DNA from 2 places in the Paenibacillus sp. sgz302115 genome. Region 2 is predicted to be linked to the other one. Evidence: a T-box and tRNA genes for the amino acid it is inferred to sense, from the RefSeq annotation. Region 2 holds a T-box; the other holds one or more tRNA genes.
The links. A T-box is a leader RNA that pairs with one kind of tRNA and senses whether it is charged. The one in region 2 lies ahead of AC0LWN_RS19510 (valine--tRNA ligase), so its partner is inferred to be a tRNA-Val.
Positions count from the first base shown of each region.

Region 1 (3,414 bases), on a different contig from region 2:
GCCCAGAGCCTACTTTGTAGCTTCTGCAATTGGCGCAGCCATTTTAGCCGCAATCGGACTCACACTCTTAATCTTGCCTTCTGTGATGTCTATGCTTGATAAATAGCTTTGTTTAGCGGATTCGGCGCATTATCATTGCCTCCGTTTACGAATATTTTTACTATACATCAAAAATGATGAAGATGTTCATACACTCCCTTAATAATTGTCAGTTATAGTAGAGACAACACCTGTTGTATGCACTTGGCCTTGCCGGATAACGGCAGGGTCCTTTTTTTATTTCAGCATTTGGTTCCTTACAGGAGCATCAGGGGTATGCGCCATGCTGTCTGCCCAAGCAGATCCATTGCCGCTGCAGTGAATGTAAATAAGAAGAGCTGACCCGCCGCAGTCAGCTCTTCTTATGTTTTTAGACTTTTTCGGTAGAGTATGTCTTGACAGAGGGTGGAGAATAGCTGAGGAATTGCTGCAAAATTCCCTGAGGAGCTGTGTCTGTGATGACCATAGAACGATATTTCTCCTGCATGAATTTCTCCTGAACCATGTGATCAAACATAGAGATGAGAGGATCAAAGTAATGATGGACATTTAGAAGGCCACATGGCTTTGTATGCAGGCCCAGTTGAGCCCATGTGAAGATTTCAAAATACTCTTCCAGCGTCCCGGGGCCGCCAGGCAAAGCTATGAAGCCATCCGCCAGCTCTGCCATCTTTGCTTTTCGTTCGTGCATCGAGTCCACAATAATTAATTCGGATAGACCTTGATGGGCGATCTCCCGGCCCTGCAGAAAATGCGGGAGGATACCAACGGCATTTCCCCCTGCTTCCAGTACGGCGTCTGCGACCGCCCCCATTAAGCCGACTTTTGCCCCTCCATAGATGAGGGTAAGGTTGCGTTCGGCGAGTTCTTTTCCTAATGCATAGGCACTTTCCTTATATATGGAGGATGCTCCATCACTAGAGCCGCAAAATACTGCTATATTCTTCATAAATTCGAATGCTCCTTTGACGATAAATACCTGCCAGCCAGCTTCTTCTGGTGCGTACGGAATATTTCTTCTAAGGCGATATCGTATTTGTTAGCAATAACAATGAGATTGCCAAGCACATCTCCAAGCTCTTCTGTTAAGTTATTTTTGTTATCCGCAAAAGAACCTTCAACTTCATCAGGCCGATCCCGGCCGATTTCCAAGGCACGAATGGCCCGTGCCACTTCCCCCGTTTCTTCTGCCAAGAAGCCAATCCGGACAAAAATATCTAAATCAGACCAGCCCCGTTCCTGATAATATTGCTTGACCCACAACTGAAATTCATTAATATCCATGAAGCCCCTCCAATAGTACTGAGTAAAAAGAGAACGAATGTTTGCTTTGTAAGCTTATCATACAACTATTTGGATGTGAAGGCGGACAGTTGATTTTGTGTTTTAACTGTTTTGGCCGAGTTTTATTTTCTGGATGTAAAAAAACTGTTAAGCCTATTCAAAAAAATATTGCCTTCACCTTACATCCTATGGTATTATGAATTTCGTTGCAGGACGGTAGCTCAGCGGGAGAGCACTATCTTGACAGGGTAGGGGTCATGGGTTCGAACCCCATCCGTCCTATAGAGAAAAACCCTTGATATTCAAGGGTTTTTTGTTTGTTTATGGATACTTTTTATTTCAATTTCCGTATGAGGCGCAAACTATCGTAATCACAAACAAGAACATATTCTCTGCTCTCACATAGTTCATCAACAGCTCTTCTAATATCAGCATATACAGTGTAGTCGTGAAACGCTATAAATCCTCCGCGGACGACTCTTGGGGCATATAACTCCATATCTCTTTTTATGCCTGAATAACTATGGTCTCCATCTATAAAAAGGGCAGCTATACTCTCAGGACAATCTTGTATTGCTTCATGGCTGAATTTTTTTATGGGTGATACATAGTTTGCAAGCTGGAAATTCAGAATATTAGTCATGAATTCATCAAAGTAATCGATATAATATCCATTAGAAATAAAAGGATCAATAGAAATAATTGTTCGTTTCCTTTCACTTATCCATTTGCTCCCGAAACCGAGTGCAAGAGTACTTTTCCCTTTAAAGGAACCAATCTCAACAATTTCCCCATCCAGATGATCAACGAGAGCCGGCAGATGAAGAAGTGCAGTTTGCTCTGTAGTTGTCAACCACCCGCTGACCGAATCAATAAACTGATACAATTGGCTAATTGGAAGCAGATGTTCAGTAATTTTAGGTCACCTCTCACAACCCGTTATTTTCTAATGCTTTTTTTGCGGCCTCCAAATATTGGAATCCGTATTTTTTATCTGGTTCTAAATATGTTCCTTCGCCCCATTCATTCCAGGCATTAATAAACAAAAGGTCACTGTTTATTTCTAGAGATCTTTTTATTTGCTGTGTCAGATACAAGGAAAATCTTTCTGGAGACGCGCCGGTGAAGATGAGGGGCATATTTCCTCCAACCCGGGCGGAGTTATCCCAATCGACGAAGGCTCCTAGATAAGTTTTAACACTATTCTTATCGGCCTTCCTTTCCAGGATACTGGACCAGTACTTATCGTAATCCATTAGAGTGAATTTTTGGTTATATCCATCGACGCCTCTTATAGAACGGATCCCATTTGTTAAATACATTGTGTATCCAGGCTCAAACTGGGCACGAGCATCGAAACCTTTAAGCTCAGGGTTGCTGAATCTATTTAAAGTCTGGACAAAATGGATCCCATCAAGCCCATTCTTCACAGCTAATTTTTGCCAGTATTCCAGCATTCCTTCGCATTCGGGAATATCGTTAGGACGATAAATAAGAAATAAAGGTTTGTTTTCTACCCGGATATACCTTTTATCTTTAAATGCTGTTAGGAGAAATTCGAAATGCTCTTTCCAATCGGCTTCTTCTCCGTAATCCTGACCCACCAACACCTCATGATTAGCACCGGTCCATGTTCTCGTCCACGGGTCGTTTGCCCAGGAAAGGCAGAAAGGGAAATCGGGCGTCCCTTTTTGAAGAACTGCATCAAAGGGTTCATGAAGAAACCTTTTCCCCTTAAACCAGTAATGATAATAACAAAATCCGTAGATGCCATATTCCTTAGCAATTTTCGCTTGCCACTCCCTTGCAGATTCGTCTTTCAAATTGTAGTAATAGTCCTGGTAGGGCTCTTTCGGCTGATAATGCCCAGGAAATAGAGGCTTTGCTTTTCTGGTATTGGTCCATTCGGTAAATCCTTGTCCCCAAAAGCGATTATTTTCATCGGTCTCATGAAATTGAGGCAAATAGAAAGCTATAAGTTTCAAAAATATCTCTCCTTTAAAGAAGGGCTTACCTCGGATTGCACGGGGTCTTCGCTAAGTAGTTATTTGTATATATTATGTGGGTGTTCAAAAATTGGAACCGGGGTAT
Region 1 covers NZ_JBVYOK010000002.1:526,002-529,415, forward strand. The annotation lists gene AC0LWN_RS07955 (DUF6199 family natural product biosynthesis protein) at 1-106, shown strand, start outside; gene AC0LWN_RS07960 (LOG family protein) at 410-988, opposite strand; gene AC0LWN_RS07965 (MazG nucleotide pyrophosphohydrolase domain-containing protein) at 985-1,323, opposite strand; tRNA gene AC0LWN_RS07970 (tRNA-Val) at 1,534-1,605, shown strand; gene AC0LWN_RS07975 (class I SAM-dependent methyltransferase) at 1,658-2,176, opposite strand; gene AC0LWN_RS07980 (glycosyltransferase WbsX family protein) at 2,253-3,308, opposite strand.
Region 1: it encodes a tRNA-Val, which carries the amino acid that the T-box ahead of AC0LWN_RS19510 (valine--tRNA ligase) is inferred to sense. The anticodon was not compared.

Region 2 (3,414 bases):
CGGGTCAGCTCGCTTGACGACATAGGGGTGGAGATCGAAAATTTCGATATTGACCTGCTTACAATGCGCACTGTCAACATAACCGGCGTACTTTCGCTGCATGGAATTGGAACCGGTGACTCACAGCCTGCCTGGCAGCAGGAGGAGTACACCGTAGCGTATTCTCCCGAGGAAGAAGGGCTGGTCCCGGAAGCTTCGGCTGGCGATCGTGAGCATGAGAATGATGCACTCTATGAGAATTCGCTCTGGACCTATAACGAAGGAGCGACGGATATTTCCGCCCATGAGACTGTGAATGCCAATAGCAATGGCAATCCTTGGGGAACTGTGGAATCAGCTGTGAATCCGCCGCTTCCAGAGGTGGTGGTGTCTACACAGCCTGCGGACCTTGCCCCCGAGCAGCAAAAGGACAAGGAAGCGAAATTGCGTACTCACAATCTGAATTCGGGAACCAGTGCCTCAGATGATGCCAACACCGCGGGTGTATCAGGCATTGCGGACACTGTGGAGAACGGCTCTGAGGCTCCTGCTGCAGAGATTCATGCGGTCCATCAAGAAGAGCCTGCACTCTTTTCCGAAGCTTCGGATAATGCGGCATCCTTGCCTAACGAGCCTGCAGCAGAATCCGCTCAGGAGAACGAGAACGTGCCCCAAGTGTCACCTGAGGTTCAGCAGATGCCTGAGGAGAAAGAGAAAGAGAAGGAGAAGGAGAAGGAGAAGGAGAAGGCTGATCTGAAGATCGGCCTCGGCAGTAAAAAAGAGGAGAAGCCTGCGGCGCAGGAGCATCTCTCCTTCTCCTCCCTGCTTGGCTCCAGCCGGGTCCGCAAGGAGCAGGAGGTCCAGCACTCCGAGCAGCCGGTGTCTGCGTCGCCACCCCCGGAGGCCGGCAATGACACGGAATGGAAAAGCCGGTTTATCGGTAGTCTGGGCGGCGCGGATATTTTCCGCAAGGTCAGGCTCTGCATTGTCCAGCGCGAAGACACGCTGGATACCATCGCGGAGAAGTATCAGCTTAGCGCACGGGAACTGGTGATGTACAATCGCCTCTCCGGGCAGAACGTGGAGGAAGGGCAGGTTCTGTACATTCCCTGACTGTTAATTATTAGAAGATCCCGGCCGGAAGCGGTGCGGGATCTTTGTGCAAATATAAGAAAGTATAAGTTTCACGCTATACTTTATCCTTATATTTCTCGCTGAAACGGATACCTGAAAGCGATACAGAGTATCGCTGCTTCGGAAGCATTGGCTCCTTCTATGGACGGCGCAGCCGTTTCTACTTGATGGTATAAGTTCCGCAGTTTGTGCGTATGCTGGTTGACTAGGAATAGTACTAAATGTATTATGGAAATAAGTAAAGTGAAAGACTGGGAACGGGAAGAGTAGGCGGTCAGCCCTTCAGAGAGCGGAATTTGTTGTTGCTGTGAACTTCCGCAGGATGCAGCCCCCGAAGTCGCCCCGGAGTCGCCCTTCTAAGCCTGATATGAAGATCAGGGTAGGATGTGGCCGGATGCAGCCGTTATCTGCATGAGTGTCGCGCTGGGCTTTTAGAACCGTAAGGGACTAAAGGCTGAGGGTTATTTTTGTATAGCGCGAAACAAAGGTGGTACCGCGAAAGAATGGCCTTTCGTCCTTTGAGACGAAGGGCCTTTTTGTGCATAATATGCTACTTAAATGGAGGGTTCCAACAATGGCTGATCACAACATCACAACGCCTGAGCTGCCGGAACTGCAGGATACAGCAGAGGCTGGCGCAACAAACGGCAAACAAAACGATATGCCGACTACATATGATCCGAAGTCGGCGGAGCAGAAATGGTACGCTTACTGGATGGAGCACGGCTTCTTCGAAGCAGGCAAACGTCCTGAAGCAGAACCCTACAGCATAGTAATTCCCCCGCCGAATGTTACGGGCATGCTGCATATCGGGCATGCGCTCGATTTCACGCTGCAGGATATTCTGATCCGCACCAAGCGGATGCAAGGCTACGATACCCTCTGGCTGCCGGGAACAGACCATGCCGGTATTGCAACCCAGACGAAGGTGGAGCAGAAGCTGCGTCAGCAGGGCATCTCCCGCCATGACCTCGGACGCGAGAAGTTCCTGGAGCAGGTATGGGCCTGGAAAGACCAATATGCGGAAACCATTCATGAGCAATGGGCGAAGATGGGCTTGTCCCTAGACTATTCACGGGAACGGTTCACCCTGGATGAAGGAATGTCGAGCGGTGTACGCAAGGTTTTTGTAGAGCTGTACCAAAAAGGCCTGATCTACCGCGGCAAACGCATCATCAACTGGGACCCGGCCGCACGTACGGCTCTGTCTGATATCGAGGTTGAATATAAAGAGGTTAACGGCCATCTGTATCATCTGCGTTACCCGCTGAAGGACGGCAGCGGCTTCCTTACGGTAGCCACGACGCGTCCCGAAACGATGCTGGGCGATACGGCTGTAGCGGTGCATCCGGAGGATGAGCGTTATAAGGACCTGGTTGGCAAAACCTTAATTCTTCCGATTATCGGTCGCGAAATTCCAATTATTGCCGATGAATATGTAGAGAAGGATTTCGGCAGCGGCGCGGTTAAGATTACACCGGCCCATGATCCGAATGACTTTGAAGTAGGTCTTCGCCACAATCTTCCGCAAATTAATGTAATGGATGAGAGCGGGACGATGAACGAGGAAGCCGGCCCTTATCAAGGCCAGGATCGCAGTGAATGCCGCAAGGCTATCGTTGCGGATCTGAAGGAGCAGGGCGTGCTGGTTGCTATTGAAGACCATGTGCATCAGGTAGGGCACAGCGAGCGCTCGGGTGCAGTTGTTGAGCCTTATCTGTCCACCCAGTGGTTCGTCAAGATGCAGCCTCTGGCGGAAGCGGCCATTGCCGCTCAAAAGGATGGCACTGGTGTTAACTTTGTGCCGGAGCGCTTCGAACGGACGTATCTGAACTGGATCGAAAATATCCGCGACTGGTGTATTTCCCGTCAGCTATGGTGGGGACACCGCATCCCGGCCTGGTACTCCGAATCTACGGGTGAAGTGTTTGTTGCGGGCAGTGAAGAGGAAGCCCGCCAAATTAGCGGCCTCGATGATTTGAAGCAGGACGAGGACGTTCTGGATACCTGGTTCAGCTCCAATCTGTGGCCGTTTGCGACAATGGGCTGGCCGGATGAGAGCAGCAGCGACTACCAGCGTTTTTATCCGAACAATGTCCTGGTTACCGGCTATGACATCATTTACTTCTGGGTAGCCCGGATGATCTTCAGTGCACTTGAATTCACCGGCAAGAAGCCGTTCTCCGACGTCTTTATGCACGGCTTGGTACGCGATGCCGAAGGACGCAAGATGTCCAAATCTCTGGGCAACGGGATTGATCCGCTGGATGTTATCGAGCAGTACGGCGCGGATGCGATGCG
Region 2 covers NZ_JBVYOK010000010.1:191,219-194,632, forward strand. The annotation lists gene AC0LWN_RS19505 (LysM peptidoglycan-binding domain-containing protein) at 1-1,092, shown strand, start outside; T-box leader at 1,358-1,635, shown strand; gene AC0LWN_RS19510 (valine--tRNA ligase) at 1,775-3,414, shown strand, end outside.